2 regions of the Gilliamella sp. B14448G11 genome follow, and region 2 is predicted to be linked to the other one. Evidence: riboswitches for the same ligand, from Rfam matches in the RefSeq annotation. Region 2 holds a riboswitch; the other holds the start of a gene.
What was found. Region 2 has a riboswitch for thiamine pyrophosphate ahead of thiM (hydroxyethylthiazole kinase). Riboswitches for the same ligand answer to the same signal wherever they lie in the genome.
Positions count from the first base shown of each region.

Region 1: linked by a shared signal. The riboswitch ahead of thiB (thiamine ABC transporter substrate binding subunit) and the one ahead of thiM (hydroxyethylthiazole kinase) in region 2 are both predicted to bind thiamine pyrophosphate.

Region 1 covers NZ_JACFPX010000030.1:1,432-11,077, forward strand. The annotation lists gene H3S88_RS12885 (DUF6708 domain-containing protein) at 1-614, shown strand, start outside; gene H3S88_RS12890 (DUF6708 domain-containing protein) at 653-1,465, shown strand; TPP riboswitch at 1,803-1,910, shown strand; gene thiB (thiamine ABC transporter substrate binding subunit) at 1,951-2,958, shown strand; gene thiP (thiamine/thiamine pyrophosphate ABC transporter permease) at 2,992-4,560, shown strand; gene thiQ (thiamine ABC transporter ATP-binding protein ThiQ) at 4,547-5,257, shown strand; gene cptA (phosphoethanolamine transferase CptA) at 5,392-7,104, shown strand; gene dinB (DNA polymerase IV) at 7,190-8,245, shown strand; gene H3S88_RS12920 (6-phospho-beta-glucosidase) at 8,320-9,646, opposite strand, start outside.
Region 2 covers NZ_JACFPX010000004.1:181,537-191,182, forward strand. The annotation lists gene H3S88_RS04690 (SPOR domain-containing protein) at 1-450, shown strand, start outside; gene H3S88_RS04695 (Dam family site-specific DNA-(adenine-N6)-methyltransferase) at 503-1,324, shown strand; gene rpe (ribulose-phosphate 3-epimerase) at 1,364-2,041, shown strand; gene H3S88_RS04705 (phosphoglycolate phosphatase) at 2,034-2,729, shown strand; gene trpS (tryptophan--tRNA ligase) at 2,768-3,763, shown strand; gene trkA (Trk system potassium transporter TrkA) at 3,931-5,292, shown strand; TPP riboswitch at 5,329-5,431, shown strand; gene thiM (hydroxyethylthiazole kinase) at 5,490-6,278, shown strand; gene thiE (thiamine phosphate synthase) at 6,288-6,935, shown strand; gene thiD (bifunctional hydroxymethylpyrimidine kinase/phosphomethylpyrimidine kinase) at 6,947-7,741, shown strand; gene H3S88_RS04735 (STY0301 family protein) at 8,071-8,523, opposite strand; gene H3S88_RS04740 (STY0301 family protein) at 8,684-9,169, opposite strand.

The DNA of each region.
Region 1 (9,646 bases), on a different contig from region 2:
TGGCTCTTGTATATGATGATCCTACAATTGAGTCTTTTACTCTAATGGTTATTATAGTTGGATTTACTGTAAGTTGTTTCGGCATGTATGTTTTAATTCCTGAGTTATATCAAAATCTATTTTCACGCCTTGGTAGTCTCATAATATTTAATCGTAAGACGGGTAAAGTGTATGTTAATGAAAGTTACTTTTTTAACTTTAAAGTACTACGGCACCCAAAAGTATTTTTACAACCGAAAAAGCGCCGCATACAAGAGTATGATTGGAATGATATGCATGGCGTAATTATCCATAATTTTTCACGTAATGCTTTATCCTCAACGGTATTAATGGTATGTGAACCCGGCACACATCAGGTTATTGACCATGTTATGTTAGATCCGGCTCAACCCGGAGCAGGTAGTTTTCATGTTTGGTGTTGGATTAACAGTTTTATGGTGAATTATGAATCAGCCGATATAGATGACGGCGAATACAAAACAGATGAAGAGGCAAAATTCAAACAGGATATGATAGAAGGTGAAGGGTGGTCAGAATGGATGGTCGAAGCCTTTAATGCCACATCACTTGAAGAGTTAGCTGCAATTAAACAAAAATATAATATCAAGCCATAATAACGAACTTAAATAGAACGTAAAGGAATAAAACAGTAATGCCGTCAAAATACCGCCCCCAGATCTTTGGTTGGTTTGGAGACCTAGATAAAGGTCCTCATAGCCTACCACTGCATGATGATCGCTTAATTTATGCCAATGATAACTATTGTGCTTTTATTCGCCAGGAACATAATGATCAGATTTTTTATACATGTCTCTATTTTGTTGCGATTATTTTGTTGAGTATACTAATTGTAGGTATGGTTATTTTTATTTTTGGATTTGATCACAAACTGTCACTAATTGGAATAATTGGTTTTATTACTTGTTGTGGTTCTTTAAATTATGCAATTCCTGAATTCTATCAAAATGCATTTTCCCGTCTAGGTAATCCCATAATGTTTAATCGTAAGACGGGTAAAGTGTATGTTAATGAAAGTTACTTTTTTAACTTTAAAATATTACGGCACCCAAAAGTATTTTTACAACCGAAAAAACGCCGCATAAAAGAGTATGATTGGAATGATATGCATGGCGTAATTATCCATAATTTTTCACGTAATGCTTTAACCTCAACGGTGTTAATGGTTTGTGAGCCAGGCACACATCAGGTTATTGACCATGTTATGTTAGATCCTGCACGACCAGCAACAGGTAGAATGTTTGTCTGGGGTTGGATTAACAGTTTTATGGTGAATTATGAATCAGCTGATATAGATGACGGCGAATACAAGACAGATGAAGAGGCAAAATTCAAACAGGATATGATAGAGGGTGAAGGTTGGCCAGAATGGATGGTGGAAGCTTTTAATGCCACATCACTTGAAGAGTTAGCTGCAATTAAGCAAAAATATAATATCAAACCATAATAACGAACTTAAATAACTTGAATGGATAATGATGATTGAATATAAGAACAGTAATAAAAAGTCATTTTATTCGCATAAATTCTATTAGAAATTTAATAATAAAATAGATGAAACGGTATAGACTCCTGAATATTTTTTACAAAAATCACTATTTTTATTTTAAGCATAACTGTTTTTTATACCTAGATGAGGAGCAACTGGTTACTAATGTTTGATATGATTTAAATTTAACTAAAAATAATGGATTTTCTGATGATTTTTTACCAGAAAATGATATCTTAAAAATAACTTACCACTTTCTTTATTTACAATTTTCCAACTAACTACTAAACTAATATCGTTCTCAACGGGGTGCCTTATGGGCTGAGAGTGTTAGGTTTACTAATGCAACTCGTCGAACCTGAACTGGGTCATGCCAGCGGAGGGATTTGAGTTATCGTGTCTGCTCAAACCTTTTGTCTTTTATACGCTTTTTTGGAGGCAAAATGTTTTGTAATAAATTCTTACTGTCATTTTTATTTTCTGTATTCTTTGTAGCAACTTCTGCCAATGCTAAAATTCATGAAAAACCTATTTTAACTGTTTATAGTTATAGCTCTTTTATTTCCGAGTGGGGACCAGGTGAAGCAATTAAACAGGGCTTTGAAGCACAATGTAATTGCCAACTCGATATTGTAACGCTAGGCGATGGTGTGTCGATTTTAAATCGTCTTCGCCTTGAGGGTAATAAAACCAATGCTGATGTTATTTTAGGTTTAGACAATAATCTTTTAGGACAAGCTAAACAGGCTAATATCATGGCACCTCATCAAATAGCCAAACCTAACAATCTTAATACTGATTGGTGGGATGAGGATTTTATGCCGTATGATTTCGGTTATTTTGCTTTTATCTATAATAAAGAAAAAATAAAGAATCCTCCTCACTCATTACATGAGTTAGTTGACAATAAAGCCAATTGGAAAATTATTTATCAAGATCCTAGAACCAGTACTCCCGGATTAGGATTGCTATTTTGGGTAAAAAATATTTACGGTAAGGATGCGGTATCTGCATGGCAAAAAATTGCTAAAAATACTGTTACAGTTACTAAAGGGTGGAGTGAAGCATACGGTATGTTCTTAAAAGGTGAAGCTGATTTGGTGCTGAGTTATAGCACATCGCCAATTGCACATATAATTAATGATCAAGATTATCGTTATAATGCCGCTATTTTTGATGAGGGGCATTATCGTCAAGTTGAAATAGCAGGTATCACCAAATATAGTCAACAACCACAATTAGCACGTCGCTTTTTACAATATCTATTAACACCCGAGGTACAACGGCAATTTGCTGAAAAAAATGTTATGTATCCTATTATAAATACGCCATTACCCCCTGCGTTTGATCAGATTAATAAAGTCAGTAAAGCGCTTGAATTTGATGCAGAGAACGTGGTTGATAATCAAAAAGCTTGGATACGAGAATGGCAATCAGCCATTAGTCAGTAATAAAAAAGATTGTTAATTTTATAATAAAAAGCAATGTTAAATTTTAAAACGTTACTGCCAGGTATCAGCGCTGCTAGTTTGATAATAGCAGTTTTAGGCACTGCATTGTTTGCGCTTTGCCATACAGCCATAAAGTCCGATAATTTAACGGTTTATATTGATAATTATTTATTGCACATTATTTGGATCACTTTCATGCAAGCGATGTTATCGACGTTTTTGTCAGTATTTTTGGCAGTTGCTATGGCTAAAGCGTTATCCATGATCGATTTTTGGGGAAAAAGCTTTCTAATACGGATAATGCCCGTTACCTTTATATTACCAACATTAGTTGTTGTAACTGGGCTATTATCTGTTTATGGTCAACAAGGTTTATTTGCTACGTGTTTTGCTTATTTAGGTTTATCTTTTTCAACTTCAATTTATGGACTGGTTGGGATTTTATTGGCTCATGTTTTTTTGAATTTTCCTTATGCGAGTGGTCTATTTTATCAAACATTAACGAGTGTTCCTGTTGAGCAAAAGCAACTGGCTGCTCAGCTTAATTTTTCTCATTTTACTTATTTTAAATTAGTAGAATGGCCATTATTGCGTCGGCAGCTTTTACCTATGTCAGGACTAATTTTTATGCTTTGCTTTACCAGCTTTGCTGTAGTGTTGTCATTAGGAGGTGGGCCAAAATATACCACTATTGAAGTTGCTATTTACCAATCGATTCGCGATTTTGATTTGATGCAAGCTGTTATGTTAGCAATCATACAGCTTATTTGTTGTATGAGTTTTGTTTGGGTACTACGAAGAAAAAATCACTATCGCGATCTTAGTGCGCAGTATATTCGCTACCAATATCGTTTACCCAACACTGTGACTATAGGTTTGGTTAGTGCTGTTATTGTGATTTTGGGCGCAATGTATATATTTTTGCCAATGATTACGTTATTGATTGAAGGTATTGGTTATTTTCAATGGTCGCAGTTAAATTGGGCTTTTCAGCAAGCGGTTATCTATTCGTTAATAATTGCCCTTGGTTCAGCTGTGGTGGCTATGTTACTTGCTTTATTAATACTTTGGACCAATAGCCGTCTTTTGATTGGCAATCAGCAACAATGGAGCAATCGTTTAATGTTAGTGGGGTCATTGATATTAACCATTCCAAGCATGGTACTTGCATCAGGATTGTTTATTTTGTTATTTCAGTATGCTGATAATGCCGTGTTTGTCTGTAGTTTAATGATGCTTTGCAATGCTCTAATGGCCTTACCTTTTATCTTAAAAAATCTTGAAGTGCCAATGTATGATGTCACATCACGATATTGGCAATTATGTCAATCATTAAACATTGCAGGTATTAGGCATTTTTATCTAATTGAATATAAATCATTAAAAAAACTTTTTACGTTGAGCTTGGCCTTTTCGGCATTATTGTCAATGGGGGATTTTGGTATTATTGCGTTGTTTGGCGGGCAAGCCGTTAGCACATTACCTTATTATTTGTATCAACAAATAGCGCATTATCATTATCAAGAGAGTGCCGTGACGGCCGCATTTTTGTTAATTTTATCTTTTAGTTTATTAATTGTGATGGATTATGATCGAACTTAATCAAATTAATTATCAATATGATGATTTTAAGATGCATTTTAATATGCAAATTGCTACCCAAGAAAAAGTAGTCATTGTTGGACCGAGTGGTGCGGGTAAAAGTACCTTATTAAGCTTGATCGCAGGATTTATTTTTCCAAGTTCCGGGCAAATCATCCTTAATAATCAAAATATGACGCAAACTTTACCGGGTAAGCGTCCAGTTTCGATGCTATTTCAAAATAATAACTTATTCGATCATTTAACCGTTGAGCAAAATATTGCTTTAGGCATTAAGCCGTCATTAAAACTAACGGGTTTTGAGAAGCAAAATATCGCGGATATGCTGGCTAAAGTTGGTTTATCGGGCTTTAATGAACGCTATCCCAATCAACTTTCAGGGGGACAGCGTCAACGAGTTGCTTTGGCACGCTGTTTAATTCAACATCGTCCTATTTTATTATTGGATGAACCATTTTCGGCATTAGACCAAGCTTTACGGTTTGAAATGCTAGCATTGGTTAATCATATCTGTGATGAATTTGATTTAACATTACTTATGGTTTCACATTATCTAGATGAGTCTTTAGATAACTTTTCACGTTGTTTAGTTGTTGATAATGGAAAGATCATATTTAATAATCCTCCTTATCAACTTAACGATCCCGAAAATAAGGTTATTGCTCAATTATTAGGTTTGCCAATAAATAAAAGCTAAAACGATTTTTTTCAATGCTTAAATAAAACGATTGTCTGCTAATTTATTTCTAAATATAAAATTGTTATCACTTAAGGTTTTATTAATGTAGGAGGGGTAATTTATACACTTCCATAACCTATGATATCAAATAAATTTTCATGACGAATATAAAAGATAACAAAAAGTTTAGCTGGTTAGCGCTTATTTTTACTATTTTATTTTTTACTTTTTTTTCAAGTGGTTTACAACTTTATATCTTCATTTCCGGGCATGCCAATGCGATAGGTTTACGTGATTCAATCATCTATAGTTTAATTTGGTTGATCCCAGTTTTAATATTTCCAAATCAGACTCGAAAAATTGCCACTGTCTATGGTTTGATTGTTGGTAGCTTATCACTGATTTCAATAAGTTATTTTATAATTTATCGTCAGGAATTTTCTCAAAGTGTATTTTTTGTCATGGCTGAATCGAATTTGACTGAATCAAATGAGTTTATTCAACAATATTTCAGTTCGAAATTAATGGCCATAGTGATTATTTATTGTTTGATCGGTATTTATCTTTGGCGAAAAGTAAGACCTGTCTATGTTAAAAACACAACCAAATGGGTTACGTCATTATTAATTGCCATTTATGCCATTATGCCACTGGTTATTAGTGTTACAATCAAAAATTCCTCCTTGCAAAAAGCAACAACACATCTATTAGGTCGAATGGAAACTACTGTACCTTGGCAACTGATTAATAGTTATATCGCTTATCGCTCTCAACTTTCGAATATGGAAGAGATAATGCATCATTTGAATACTTTACCTCCCGTTGAAAATTTAAAAGATGCCAATGGTAATACTCCCAGAACACTAGTGTTAATTATTGGTGAATCAACTACACGTAATCGAATGAGTATTTATGGATATCCACGTAATACAACGCCACAAATCGAGCAATTTAAAAAGGATAATCCTGAATTTTTAGTGTTTAATGATGTTGTGTCATCAAGGCCTTATACCATAGAAGTTTTACAACAAGCCTTAACTTTTGCAGATGAACAACATCCTGACCTTTACCTTACTCAACCTTCGTTAATACATTTAATGAAACAGGCAGGGTATAAAACCTATTGGATAACAAATCAACAAACGATGACGAAACGAAATACTATGTTGACGATGTTTTCTAAACAAGCAGATGAACAGTTTTATATGAATAACGATCGTAATCAAAGTTCAAGGCAATATGATGAATCGGTCTTTGAACCATTTATGAAAGTGCTTGCTGAACCTGTAGAAAAGAAATTTATCATTATTCATTTGCTCGGTACACATATGAAATATGAGTTCCGTTATCCGGAAAATGGAGAATATGATCGATTTAAAGACAAAGCGAGTATTCCATTTAAAATTGATGATGAGAACGTGGATGAATATAACTCTTATGATAATGCAATAAGTTATAATGATTTTGTGACAACCACGTTATTTACTTTATTTAAAAACAGTCATGAAAATGGTTTTATGTTGTATTTTTCTGATCATGGTGAAGATGTCTACCAAACGGCTCCTCATGATATTTTAGGGCGTAATGAAAAGGCGCCAACCCGCACCATGTATACTATACCGTTTATGCTATGGCAATCACCGAGTTGGATCGCATCTCACCCTAATCACTATCAAGATTATGTGAATCGAAAATTTAGTACTCAGGATTTGATCCATACTTGGTCTGATTTAGCTGGACTGAGTTATAACTTATATGTACCAGAAAAAAGTTTGGTTAATCCTAATTATTATGAGGGAAAACGCTGGATTGGTGATCCTTATGATAAAAATGGCTTAATTGATTTTGATAAATTAACGAAGTAACTCTTTAGACTGTTTACACCAGCATTTAAGGTATGATATTGTATATTTATACAGTCATATTTTAAATGCAGTGAAACAGTTATTTATGCGAAAAATTATTCATGTTGATATGGATTGTTTTTATGCCGCAGTTGAAATGAGAGATAATCCCCGTTATCGTAATTTGCCGATAGCAGTAGGGGGCGATCCTCGCAAACGCGGTGTTGTTGCTACTGCAAATTATTTAGCTCGTCAATATGGCGTACATAGTGCGATGTCGATGTCACAAGCTCTAAAATTGTGCCCAAATCTTAAAGTCATTCCAAGTCGGCATGCTGTTTATAAAGAAGTTTCTAATCAAATTCATCAAATATTTAAGCGCTATACTAAAGCAATTGAAACCTTGTCATTGGATGAAGCTTATTTAGATGTGACCGATTGTAAGCTTTGTCATGGTTCAGCCACTTTAATTGCTCAAGATATTCGCCAAGCGATATATAAAGAACTTGAATTGACCGCATCCGCAGGCGTTGCCCCACTTAAATTTTTAGCTAAAATTGCTTCAGATATGAATAAACCTAATGGGCAATATGTAATTACACCCGATGCTGTTACAAGCTTTATCGCTCAATTACCACTTAAAAAAATTCCGGGTGTAGGTAAAGTGACCGAGAAAAAATTAGCTGAATTAGGGCTAATCACCTGTCAGGATGTCGTTAATTATGATGTGAGTAAATTACTTAATCAATTTGGTAAATTTGGGCGAGTCTTATATGAACGATGTCAAGGCATTGATGAACGTGAAGTTTGTAATGATAGGCAACGTAAATCTGTAGGGGTAGAGCGCACCTTAGTTAACGATATTCATACTTGGGATGAGTGTTTATTACAGTTTGAACCGTTATTTGAAGAGCTGAAAACTCGGTTAAGTAAAGTTCGTTCTGATTTGTCAATCGCTCGACAAGGTGTTAAGTTTAAATTTGATGATTTCCAACTTACTACCCAAGAACATGTTTGGTCTAAACTTGATAAACAGGATTTAATTGAACAAGCCTATAAAGTTTGGCAAGAACGTCGAAATGATCGTGGAGTGCGTTTGATTGGTTTTCATGTCACTTTAATCGATCCACAACTTGATAAACAGTTACTCTTCAATTTTTAATTATCTAGATTGATAAAAAAAGAGGATGTGTGCATTACCACATCACCCCCAAAACTTACGACTTCATACTAAATCTATTTTAAATTAGTACCATTACTGCTAATGACTTGTTTATACCAATCAAAAGAATCTTTTTTATAGCGTTTCATAGTACCGTTACCTTCATTATCACGATCAACGTAAATCACGCCATAACGTTTTTTCATTTCGCCAGTTGTAAATGAGACGACATCAATAATACCCCACGCGGTATATCCCATAACATCAACCCCATCATAATCGATAGCTTTTAACATTGCTTTGATGTGTGCACCAAGATATTCGATGCGTGGTTTATCATGAACTTTATTACCGTTTTCTAATTCATCTATCGCGCCAAAACCATTTTCCACAATAAACAGTGGTAACTGATAACGATCATATAAACGATTAAGAGTATAACGTAAGCCTTCTGGATCAATTGGCCAACCCCAATCGCTGCTTTTAATGTATGGATTCTCAACAGCATTAGGTAAAGCACCGTTGACAATATTATCACGATGATCATTTTTAGCATCAGCTTTAACAACGGTTGACATGTAATAACTAAAGCCAATGTAATCAACGGTACCTTGTTTTAAAATCGCTAAATCTTCATCGGTGATATCAAGCTTATAGCCTTCTCGTTCAAACTCTTTTAAAGCATAAGATGGATAATAACCACGAACATGCACATCAGGGAAGAAGAAGCGTTGATGCATAGCAATTTCAGATGCCATCATATCTTCTGGATTACAAGAATACGGATAAATCGGCACGTGAGAAATCATACAACCAATTTCAAAGTTAGGATTGATTTTTTTACCAGCAATTACCGCTTTGGCACTGGCTAATAGTTCGTAATGTGCCACTTGATAAAGTACTTCTTGTGGATTTTCGCCCGGTTGAACCTGCACACCTGAATTAGTCCAGAAAAAGATCGGATTACTGGTATCCATTTGGTTATTAATTTCGTTAAACGTCATCCAATACTTCACTTTGTTTTTATAACGTTCAAAACACGCTGTTGCAAAACGTTCAAAAAATTCAACTGTTTTACGGTTTCTAAAGCCACCGTAATGACGAGCAATGTGTAATGGCATCTCAAAATGGGATAAAGTAATAACCGGTTCGATACCATTGGCAATTAACTCATCAAATACATTATCATAAAAACGTAACCCTTCTTCATTTGGCTCTAGTTCATCACCTTTTGGAAAAATACGAGTCCAAGCAATGGAGGTACGTAAGCATTTCAAACCTAACTCGGCAAACAGCTTAATATCGTCTTTATAATGATGATAAAAATCGATAGCAGTATGGTTTGGATAAAATTTACCTGCTTCAATTTCTTGGGTAATTTGTCTTGCAACGCCATGTGCA
Region 2 (9,646 bases):
TCAGAAAGATCAACTCCATCTAAACCTGATGTGCCAAAACCATCTGAAAATAGCAGTAATAGTATAAATTCAACTGATAATCCAAATGTGGCGTCAAATGCCAATCGTAATGGCGAAAAAAAACCAACTAAAAATACAGCTAATCTAAACGATGACAACAATAGTTTAGCTAAAAACTTTAGGATAAGAGATGATCATTATGTGATTCAAATTACTGCATCTAGGTCGGCTGAGGGCTTAAAAAAATTTGTTACACAAAATAAAATAACGGATTACCAGATTTATGAAACTCAATACAGCAATGGTAAATGGTTTATTTTAGTTAAAGGTAATTATTCATCACTTGATGAGGCTCGTAAAGCGATCAAATCACTACCCGCTGCTCTCCAAAAAGATAAACCATGGGTTAAATCTGGAGCAGAAGTAAATAAAGAAAAAATAGTAAATTAATAAAGGATATCGTCCATTTATCCTACTAGCAACGAAAAAATAGGAGCAACCGTTGAAGAAGCAACGAGCCTTTTTAAAATGGGCCGGAGGAAAGTATGCGCTTGTAGACACAATTAAGCAATATCTACCAGAAGGGGAGCAATTAATTGAACCTTTTGTAGGCGCAGGTTCTGTTTTTTTAAATACCGATTACAAAAGTTATATTTTAGCTGATATCAATCATGATTTAATTGCACTATTCAAACTACTAAAAACAAACCCTGATCAATTTATTAATGATCTTAGACCATTATTTAATGAGCAAAATAATCAATCTGAGGCATTTTACCAACTCCGAGATGTTTTTAATGGTAGCAACGATCAGTATTTAAGATCGTTACTCTTTGTCTATTTTAATCGACATGGTTATAACGGTTTATGTCGTTATAATACTAACGGAAAATTTAATGTACCTTTTGGTCGATATAAAACAGTCTATTTTCCTGAAAAAGAACTCTACTTTTTTGCTGAAAAAGCACAAAAAGCTGAGTTTATTTGTGCGCCCTATCACGAAGTGATGCAAAAGGCTGGACAAAATTCGGTGATATATTGTGATCCACCTTATATTCCACCTAATAAATCAGGGGGATTTACATCTTATTATTCCAATATATTTGGCTTTGAAGAGCATGAAAATTTGTCAAAATTAGCGGAAACAGTGGCATACAAAAAAAATATACCCGTACTGGTGTCTAACCATTATACTGATTACACCATGACGCTATATAATAAAGCGAGTCATCTTTATCGAGCAGAAATGCGTCGTTCAATCAGTTGTGCTGGTGGAAGTAGAAAAAAGATTGATGAAATTTTAGCTTTATATAAAAAGTCATGAGTAGACTCATATGTAAAGTTGATTATTTAGAGGTAGGTTATGAAAGAATTTATTATAGCACCATCCATACTATCCGCTGATTTTGCTCGTCTTGGTGAAGATACTCAAAAAGTACTTGATGCTGGTGCCGATGTTATCCATTTTGATGTAATGGATAATCATTTTGTACCCAATCTAACTATGGGTTCAATGTTTTGCAAAGCGTTACGTAACTATGGGATCACTGCACCCATTGATGTGCATTTAATGGTTTCACCGGTTGAAGAATTAATTACATCTTTCGCTAAAGCGGGTGCTACTAATATTTCTATTCATCCCGAGGCGACCATCCATTTGGATCGCTCAATACAATTAATCAAAGATCATGGTTGCAGTGCTGGTATTGTGCTTAATCCAGCTACCCCTTTAGATTACTTAGATTATATTATTGATAAAATTGATATTATTTTATTAATGAGCGTTAACCCTGGTTTTGGTGGACAGTCTTTCATTCCATCTACCTTAAAAAAATTACAACAAACCAGAAAACGCATTATTGAATCAGGACGAGATATTCGTTTAGAAGTCGATGGTGGCGTAAAAGTTGACAACATTGCCGAAATTGCCAAAGCTGGGGCCGATATGTTTGTTGCGGGCTCAGCTATTTTTGGTGAACCCGATTACAAAGCAGTAATTGACGCTATGCGCCAACAGTTAGCAGGAGTAACACATGCATAAATTACAAGATATTCAAGCAATCGCCTTTGATTTAGATGGTACACTCGTTGATAGTGTGCCAGGACTTGCACTTGCTGCACAAAACATGCTTGCAGATTTAAAACTACCCACAATAACAAACGAACAAGTAAAAAACTTTGTTGGCAATGGCATTGATGTAATGTTAGAGCGCATTTTTAAAGCGATCAATGTTGTTCCATCAACTGAACAACTTGCCCAAGCTAAAACCCTGTTTAATCAACATTATGACAAAGTGATGGATGCTGAAACTAAGCTGTTTCCGCATGTGAAAGAAACCTTAAAAACGCTGCATGAGAATCAATATCCACTGGCACTGGTAACCAATAAGCCCGCTCAATTTTTGCCTGCCCTATTATCGTCGCTTGGCATAAAAGAGTACTTTTCCCTAGTGCTTGGTGGTGGTGATGTTATTAAATTAAAACCCCATCCTGCTCCGTTATACCAAGTCATGGCAACCTTTGGTTTATTTAGCGATCAATTATTGTTTGTAGGCGATTCTAAAAACGATATTACTGCCGCACAAAATGCCAAATGCCCGACGGTTGCACTAACTTATGGGTATAACTATGGCATCTCGATTGCAACGAGCAATCCCGATTTTTTATTGGATGATTTTAAAGATATATTAACCTTATTACCTCAGCCTAAAGCTGAAGCTAAGAAATAATAAGCAAAGATAAAAAATAACTAGATTAGGAATAAATTATGAGTAAACCGATTGTATTTAGTGGCGCTCAGCCATCAGGCGAACTAACACTTGGCAACTATTTAGGGGCTTTAAAAAACTGGGTAGCGTTGCAAAACGAATATGATTGCGTTTATTGTATCGTCAATCAGCACGCAATTACTGTACGTCAAGACCCACAAAAATTGCGTAAAGCGACCCTTGATACATTAGCCTTATATTTAGCATGTGGCATCGATCCGAAACAAAGCACTATTTTTGTACAATCTCATGTACCCGCTCATGCTGAACTGGGTTGGGCATTAAACTGTTACACCTATTTTGGTGAACTCAGTCGAATGACGCAGTTTAAGGACAAATCAGCTCGCCATGCCGAAAACATCAATGCGGGTCTATTTGATTATCCAGTTTTGATGGCTGCCGATATTTTATTATACCAAGCCAATTTAGTACCTGTTGGTGACGATCAAAAGCAACACCTTGAATTATCGCGTGATATTGCTATGCGTTTTAATGCGCTTTATGGCGATATCTTTACTGTGCCAGAGCCTTTTATTGCTAAAGTTGGTGCACGGGTCATGTCATTACAAGATCCAACCAAAAAAATGTCTAAATCAGATGAAAACCGCAATAATGTGATTGGATTACTTGAAAATCCTAAAGACGTTGAGAAGAAAATCAAACGAGCAATGACCGATTCTGACGAACCACCAGTCGTACGTTACGATTTAAAAAATAAAGCTGGTGTATCTAACTTACTTGATATCTTAACAGGTATTACAGGTAAACCTATTGCTGAACTTGAAAAAGAGTTTGAAGGCAAAATGTACGGACACCTTAAAACTGAAGTGGCAGCTCAAGTGATTGATATGTTAACAGCGTTACAAACTAAATATCACCAATATCGTGATGATGAAAATTACTTACATTCAATCATGCAAGAAGGTGCAGAAAAAGCACGTTCAAAAGCCGAACCAACCTTGAAAAAGGTTTATGACGCAATTGGTTTTGTATAAACAATTTTAATAAACTGTTTTAAACAAAATAAACCATTAACTGCTAAACCACAAATTGATAGTTATAACTTAAAATCGCTAACTATCACAAAAAAATAGTATAGATTGGCTTTAATCAACGAAGTTAGTGAATAACGATTAAAGCCATCTAAATATATGGGTTAGTTATGAAGATTATTATTCTTGGTGCTGGACAAACAGGCAGTGCTTTAGCTGAATACCTTGTTACCGAAAAACAAAACGATGTAACGGTGGTCGATGAAGATCATGATAAATTGCAATCTTTACAAGAGCGTTTTGATTTACAGGTTATTTGTGGCAAATCATCTTATCCACAAGTATTAGAAAGTGCGGGTGCTGAATCGGCTGATATGCTGGTTGCCGTCACTAATTCGGACGAAGTGAATATGATGGCCTGTCAAATAGGTCACGTTATGTTCAATATTCCGCAAAAAGTCGCACGTATTCGTGCACCAGAATATAACGACGAAAAATATCCATTTTTCAATAAAGATTGCATTAATATCGACCATATTATTGCTCCAGAAAATCTAATTACTAATCACGTAAGTCAGTTAGTACAATATCCAGGCTCGTTACAGTTTGCCTCTTTTTACGATAACCGTGTATGTTTGGTTGCGGTGACGGCCTACTATGGTGGAGCCTTAGTCGGAAGCGAATTGTCTGAACTGAAAGAACATTTACCCCATGTTGAAGCCAGAGTGGTTGCAATATATCGAAAAAATCGCTTTATTCGCCCATTAGGCTCTACACTCATTGAAGCGGGTGATATGGTTTATTTCATCACCCCACCTAGCAATATCAAAGCAGTAACAAGTGAATTACAGCGGCTGGAAAAACCTTATAAACGCATCATAATTAGTGGTGGTGGTGGCATCGCGATTGCTTTAGCTAAACGTTTAGAGAATGACTATCAAGTTAAATTAATTGAACGTAACGCTGAACGTGCCGAATTAATTGCCGAACAACTGGTTAATACCACTGTTTTACATGGTGAATCGTCAGATCAAGAGCTGCTATCACAAGAACAAGTTGAACTCACAGATCTGTTTATTGCTGTAACAAGTGACGATGAATCTAACATTATGTCATCCATGTTAGCTAAAAGAATGGGCGCTAAAAAAGTGATTGTTTTAATCCAAAAGCAAGCCTACCTTGAACTGATTAATGATAGCGTTATAGATATTGCTATTTCACCACAACATGCCACTATTTCAGAGCTATTAAGCCATGTAAGACAATCGGCGGTTGTTAAAGTGGTCTCTTTAAGACAGGGCGAATCTGAAATTGTCGAGGTGATTGCACATGGAGATAAAGAGAGTTCCAAACTGGTGGGTAAAAATATCAACGGTTTAAAATTACCTTCTGGTGCTACCATTGGTGCGGTAGTGCGTGGTGAAGATGTAATTATCGTTAATACGGATTTAACCATCGAAACGAACGATCATCTCATCATCTTCTTACCTGACCGACGTGACATAACCGATATAGAAAAATTATTACAATAACTTGTGTTAAATTATTAGTCAGTCCATAATAAAAGCTCTTTTGACTCAGGGTGTTTTTTGTTACCCACAAAAAACTGAGATTTTACCCGTTGAACCTGATCTGGATTATACCAGCGTAGGGAAGTCTAAGCCTTAAAAGTCCTCAATTGGCACACTCTTCCCTAAGCTAACTTTATAACTTGTTGTAAGGAAAGAATATGTCTGCCACTCAAGCCCTGCAAATAACCCAAGCAAGATCTTTTATCGATCATGTAAAACAACAACATCCATTAGTACACTGTATTACTAATGATGTGGTTCAAAATTTTACAGCGAATGTATTATTAGCAATTGGCGCATCACCAGCCATGGTCATTGCTAAGCAAGAAGTTGCCTCATTTGTGCAAATTGCCAATAGTTTACTAATCAATGTTGGCACCCTTGATAGCAATAGTGCAGAAAGCATGTTATTAGCAGCTGCCAGTGCTCAAAAAAATCACATACCATGGGTACTCGATCCGGTCGCAGTCGGACCAGCACTTGCTTATCGTACCGATATAGTCCATCAATTAATTGGTTATAAACCTACCGTTATTCGTGGTAATGCTTCAGAAATATTAGCTTTAAATGGTGATAACTCATCTGCCAAAGGTCCCGACGGCCAAGATTCTACTGAATCGGCCTTAAATGCAGCTAAACAGCTTGCCCAAAAACATCAAACCATCGTTAGCATTACCGGAGATATTGATTATATTACTGACGGTAAACAGACTTACAGCATCACAGGCGGGGATATAGCATTAACTAAAATTACTGGTACTGGTTGCTCATTATCAGCCATGGTTGCAGCTTTTATTGCTGGCTCATCTAATACCTTACTTGCTACAGCATCAGCCTGTTTTATGATGAAAAAAGCTGGAGAGCTTGCCAACAAACAACAAGGGTTAGGCACTTACGCAGTATCGCTGATCGATCAGCTTTCACTATTTAACCCATCACAAATATAAGGAAATCAGATGAATAAACTTCTCGACTTAAGTCTCTATTTAGTCCTAGATCCAATTTTATGTGGTGGTATTACTGGCATGGTAGAGACCACAAAAATCGCTGTTGCTAATGGGGTAACCGCCGTTCAATTAAGATCAGAACATGAATTTTCTGGTAAAAATTGGTATTACGCAGCAGAAGCGTTAAAAGAAGTGTTAAGCGATACCCGTGTTCCTTTACTTATTAACGATCATGTTGATATAGCCCTAGCAATTGATGCCGATGGTGTCCATATTGGGCAAAGCGATTTACCAGTCGATGTCACACGTAAATTAATTGGCAATGACAAATGGTTAGGATTTTCGGTTGCTAATCGCCAACAACTTAATGAAGTCCCATGGCAACTTGTCGATTATATTGGGATTGGTCCAATTTATCCTACCAGCACTAAACAAGATGCCGCACCAGCAATGGGCATGCCACAATTAACTCAATTAGTTAAGCTAAAACAGCGCCCTGCTGTGGCAATAGGTGGCATTAATGCCAATAATGCTACCCCAATATTGCAAAGTGGTATTGAAGGCATTGCTGTCGTTTCGGCAATTTGTGGTCAAAAAGATATACAACAAGCCACATTATCGCTAATTGAAAAAATCCAACAAGCTCAAAAAAAATAAGGGGTAATATTATGACAACCGTTGCTTTAACCATTGCCGGTTCTGATCCAAGTGGTGGTGCAGGTATCCAAGCAGATTTAAAAGCCTTTTCAGCTCTCGGAGCCTATGGAATGTCAGTAATCACCGCCCTTACCGCACAAAGTACCCAAGGCGTTGATAGTGTATTGGCAATTGATCCTACATTTGTGGCTGAACAATTTAATACCCTATATCACGATATAAAAATTGATAGCGTGAAAATGGGAATGCTAATGAATAAAGAGATCATAACGACTGTTTATCATCTGCTGAACAATAACCCTATTGCTAACATTGTGCTTGATACGGTGATGATCGCTAAAGGGGGACATACGCTGTTAAAATCTGACTCTGTTAGTGCTATTCGTGAACTATTAATACCTTTATCAACGGTAATAACACCCAATCTTCCCGAAGCAGCAACGTTACTCGATTGTGAAGAAGCAAAAAACGAAGATCAAATGCAACAACAAGGTCATGAGTTATTGAAATTAGGTTGTAAAGCAGTTTTAATGAAAGGTGGGCATTTACCCAGTCCAGAGAGCCCGGATTATTTAATAACCCCAATGCAAACGATTAGAATGGTCTCACCGCGAATTCAAACTAAAAATACTCATGGTACGGGTTGCACATTATCGGCAGCAATTGCGACACTGCTGCCTAAACATGGTTTAGAAGATGCCATACAGCAAGCGAAAGACTATTTGCAAGGTGCAATTACTCATGCAGATGAGTTAAACATTGGTCAAGGAATTGGTCCAACGCACCATTTTTATCAGTGGTGGTAGATTAAATTTTTTAATAAATACTGAAACTGGTGTGTCGAAAAAAGAGTTAATATGATTTTTAAACATAACAACACACCAGCAGAACATAAATATCTAAAATTATCTTAATCCCAATTTCAATTAATCAATGGAATTGCTTTTTTATTACTCAAAGACCAATAACCATCAAAAACATAGGAATTAAAATCACAATTACATCTAACATGAATCACAAATACGCTATCTTTAAGAAGTAATCCTTAAAGATACGGGTCATGATTCAAAAGGTTTTGCTCTCTCTTTCCATGCAATCATAATTTTTGTATTGAAAGATTTGTACATCAAATAAACTAATGCAGATTCTTTGCTTCACTCACACTACAGTGGAGCGATCCTTGTTTTGTATCTTTATCTTCTGAATAGAGCGCCCAGCAACTCTTCATTGAAAGATCAATCTTTTTGGTGATTGCAACTCCGCTCGCATATTGACAAACAACATAATAAGGAGCGGTATCTTTGACATGATTTACTTCCCATACTAATTTTTGTTGTTTACCATCAATTGTGCCTCTTGCAGGTACCAACGAAGCTTTGTTAGCGGGTTTATCATAAAAAAGTCCTAAATTAAAAAAAGATGAAGTGTAAGTTCTATCTTCCGAAATTTCCCATCCATCTGGCATTTCTTCAACTTTGACTTTGATTGTCATCTCTTTTGGGCAATCAATCTGATACGCATTTATAGTAAAAGCACTCGCCAAACAAGCGATGGTTATCATAGCGCTGTATAATCTTTTTCCTTTCATATTCTATTTTCCTTTAAAAACTGTCTTTGCTATTCATAAATTGGAAAAACAATTAATATTAAAATAATTACGACAATTACATAAAAATATTGGGTCGTTATAATTGCCCTTTTAATAAATTCGATTATTAATTATTCTAGTTTGATAATAAAGTTTAGACCTAATTATTTGTTTCGTTTGTTTCATTATTGGTACAGTTAAGTGAAACAATACTATTTTCTACTTTGCCGTATTTATCCTCAGAATAAAAACTCTTGCAAATATTCACCGAACGATCAATTTTTTTTATCAATTGGATAAAACTTCCATCATAACTACAATTGACATAAAATGGCACATCTTCAAGAGGCGGACTTACTAGCCATGTAAGCTCAAACTGTTTACCCCAATTTTTACGACCGATTAAAGTTTCTTCAGGCTTTTGTTCTATCATTTTAACGGGTTTATTGTAAAAAACAGATAGGCTAGCAGGTTCATATAAAGCACTATCTTCACTCTCAATAACTTCCCAGCCATCAGGAAGGTTTTCGACAGATGTTTTAACTTTGAGTGCTTTAGGACATTCAATTTGATAAGCATTCACAGCAAAAACGGCAGCCAACCAAGCCATTGAAACGACAGTAATGCGTAAGATTTTTTTATTCATCTTATAAATCCTTTTAAAATCAATTATTACTTAAATGATTATGCCAACACCGTAACAAAGATCAAGATGAATTAATCTTTTAAATAAAATAAGAAATTTTTCATAAAACAAATTTGTTAAAAAGTTTCAGGTAACGCATACGTTTCAGTAAAAAACCGTGATATTTGTAAAAATTATTCAGGAGTCTATACCGTTTCATTATCAATTTGAAAGGCAATTTGTTTACTATTACGAGATATTTTTTTAGCTATATTCATTAAATCATTCAGAATGATAAATGATATTTTCCGCTCTATCTTTCACTGAACTTTTCTTCGGAAATCTGCCTGCATTGATATCCATATAAAACGGTTTAAAGCAAATCTCAATTTAATGCCATATTGGATTAGTTTAAATAGCATTATTTAGTCAAAAAACAGACCGATAAGTATAACATTATTAATAAATATTAACCTGTTTTATTAAAAAATCCCCAAG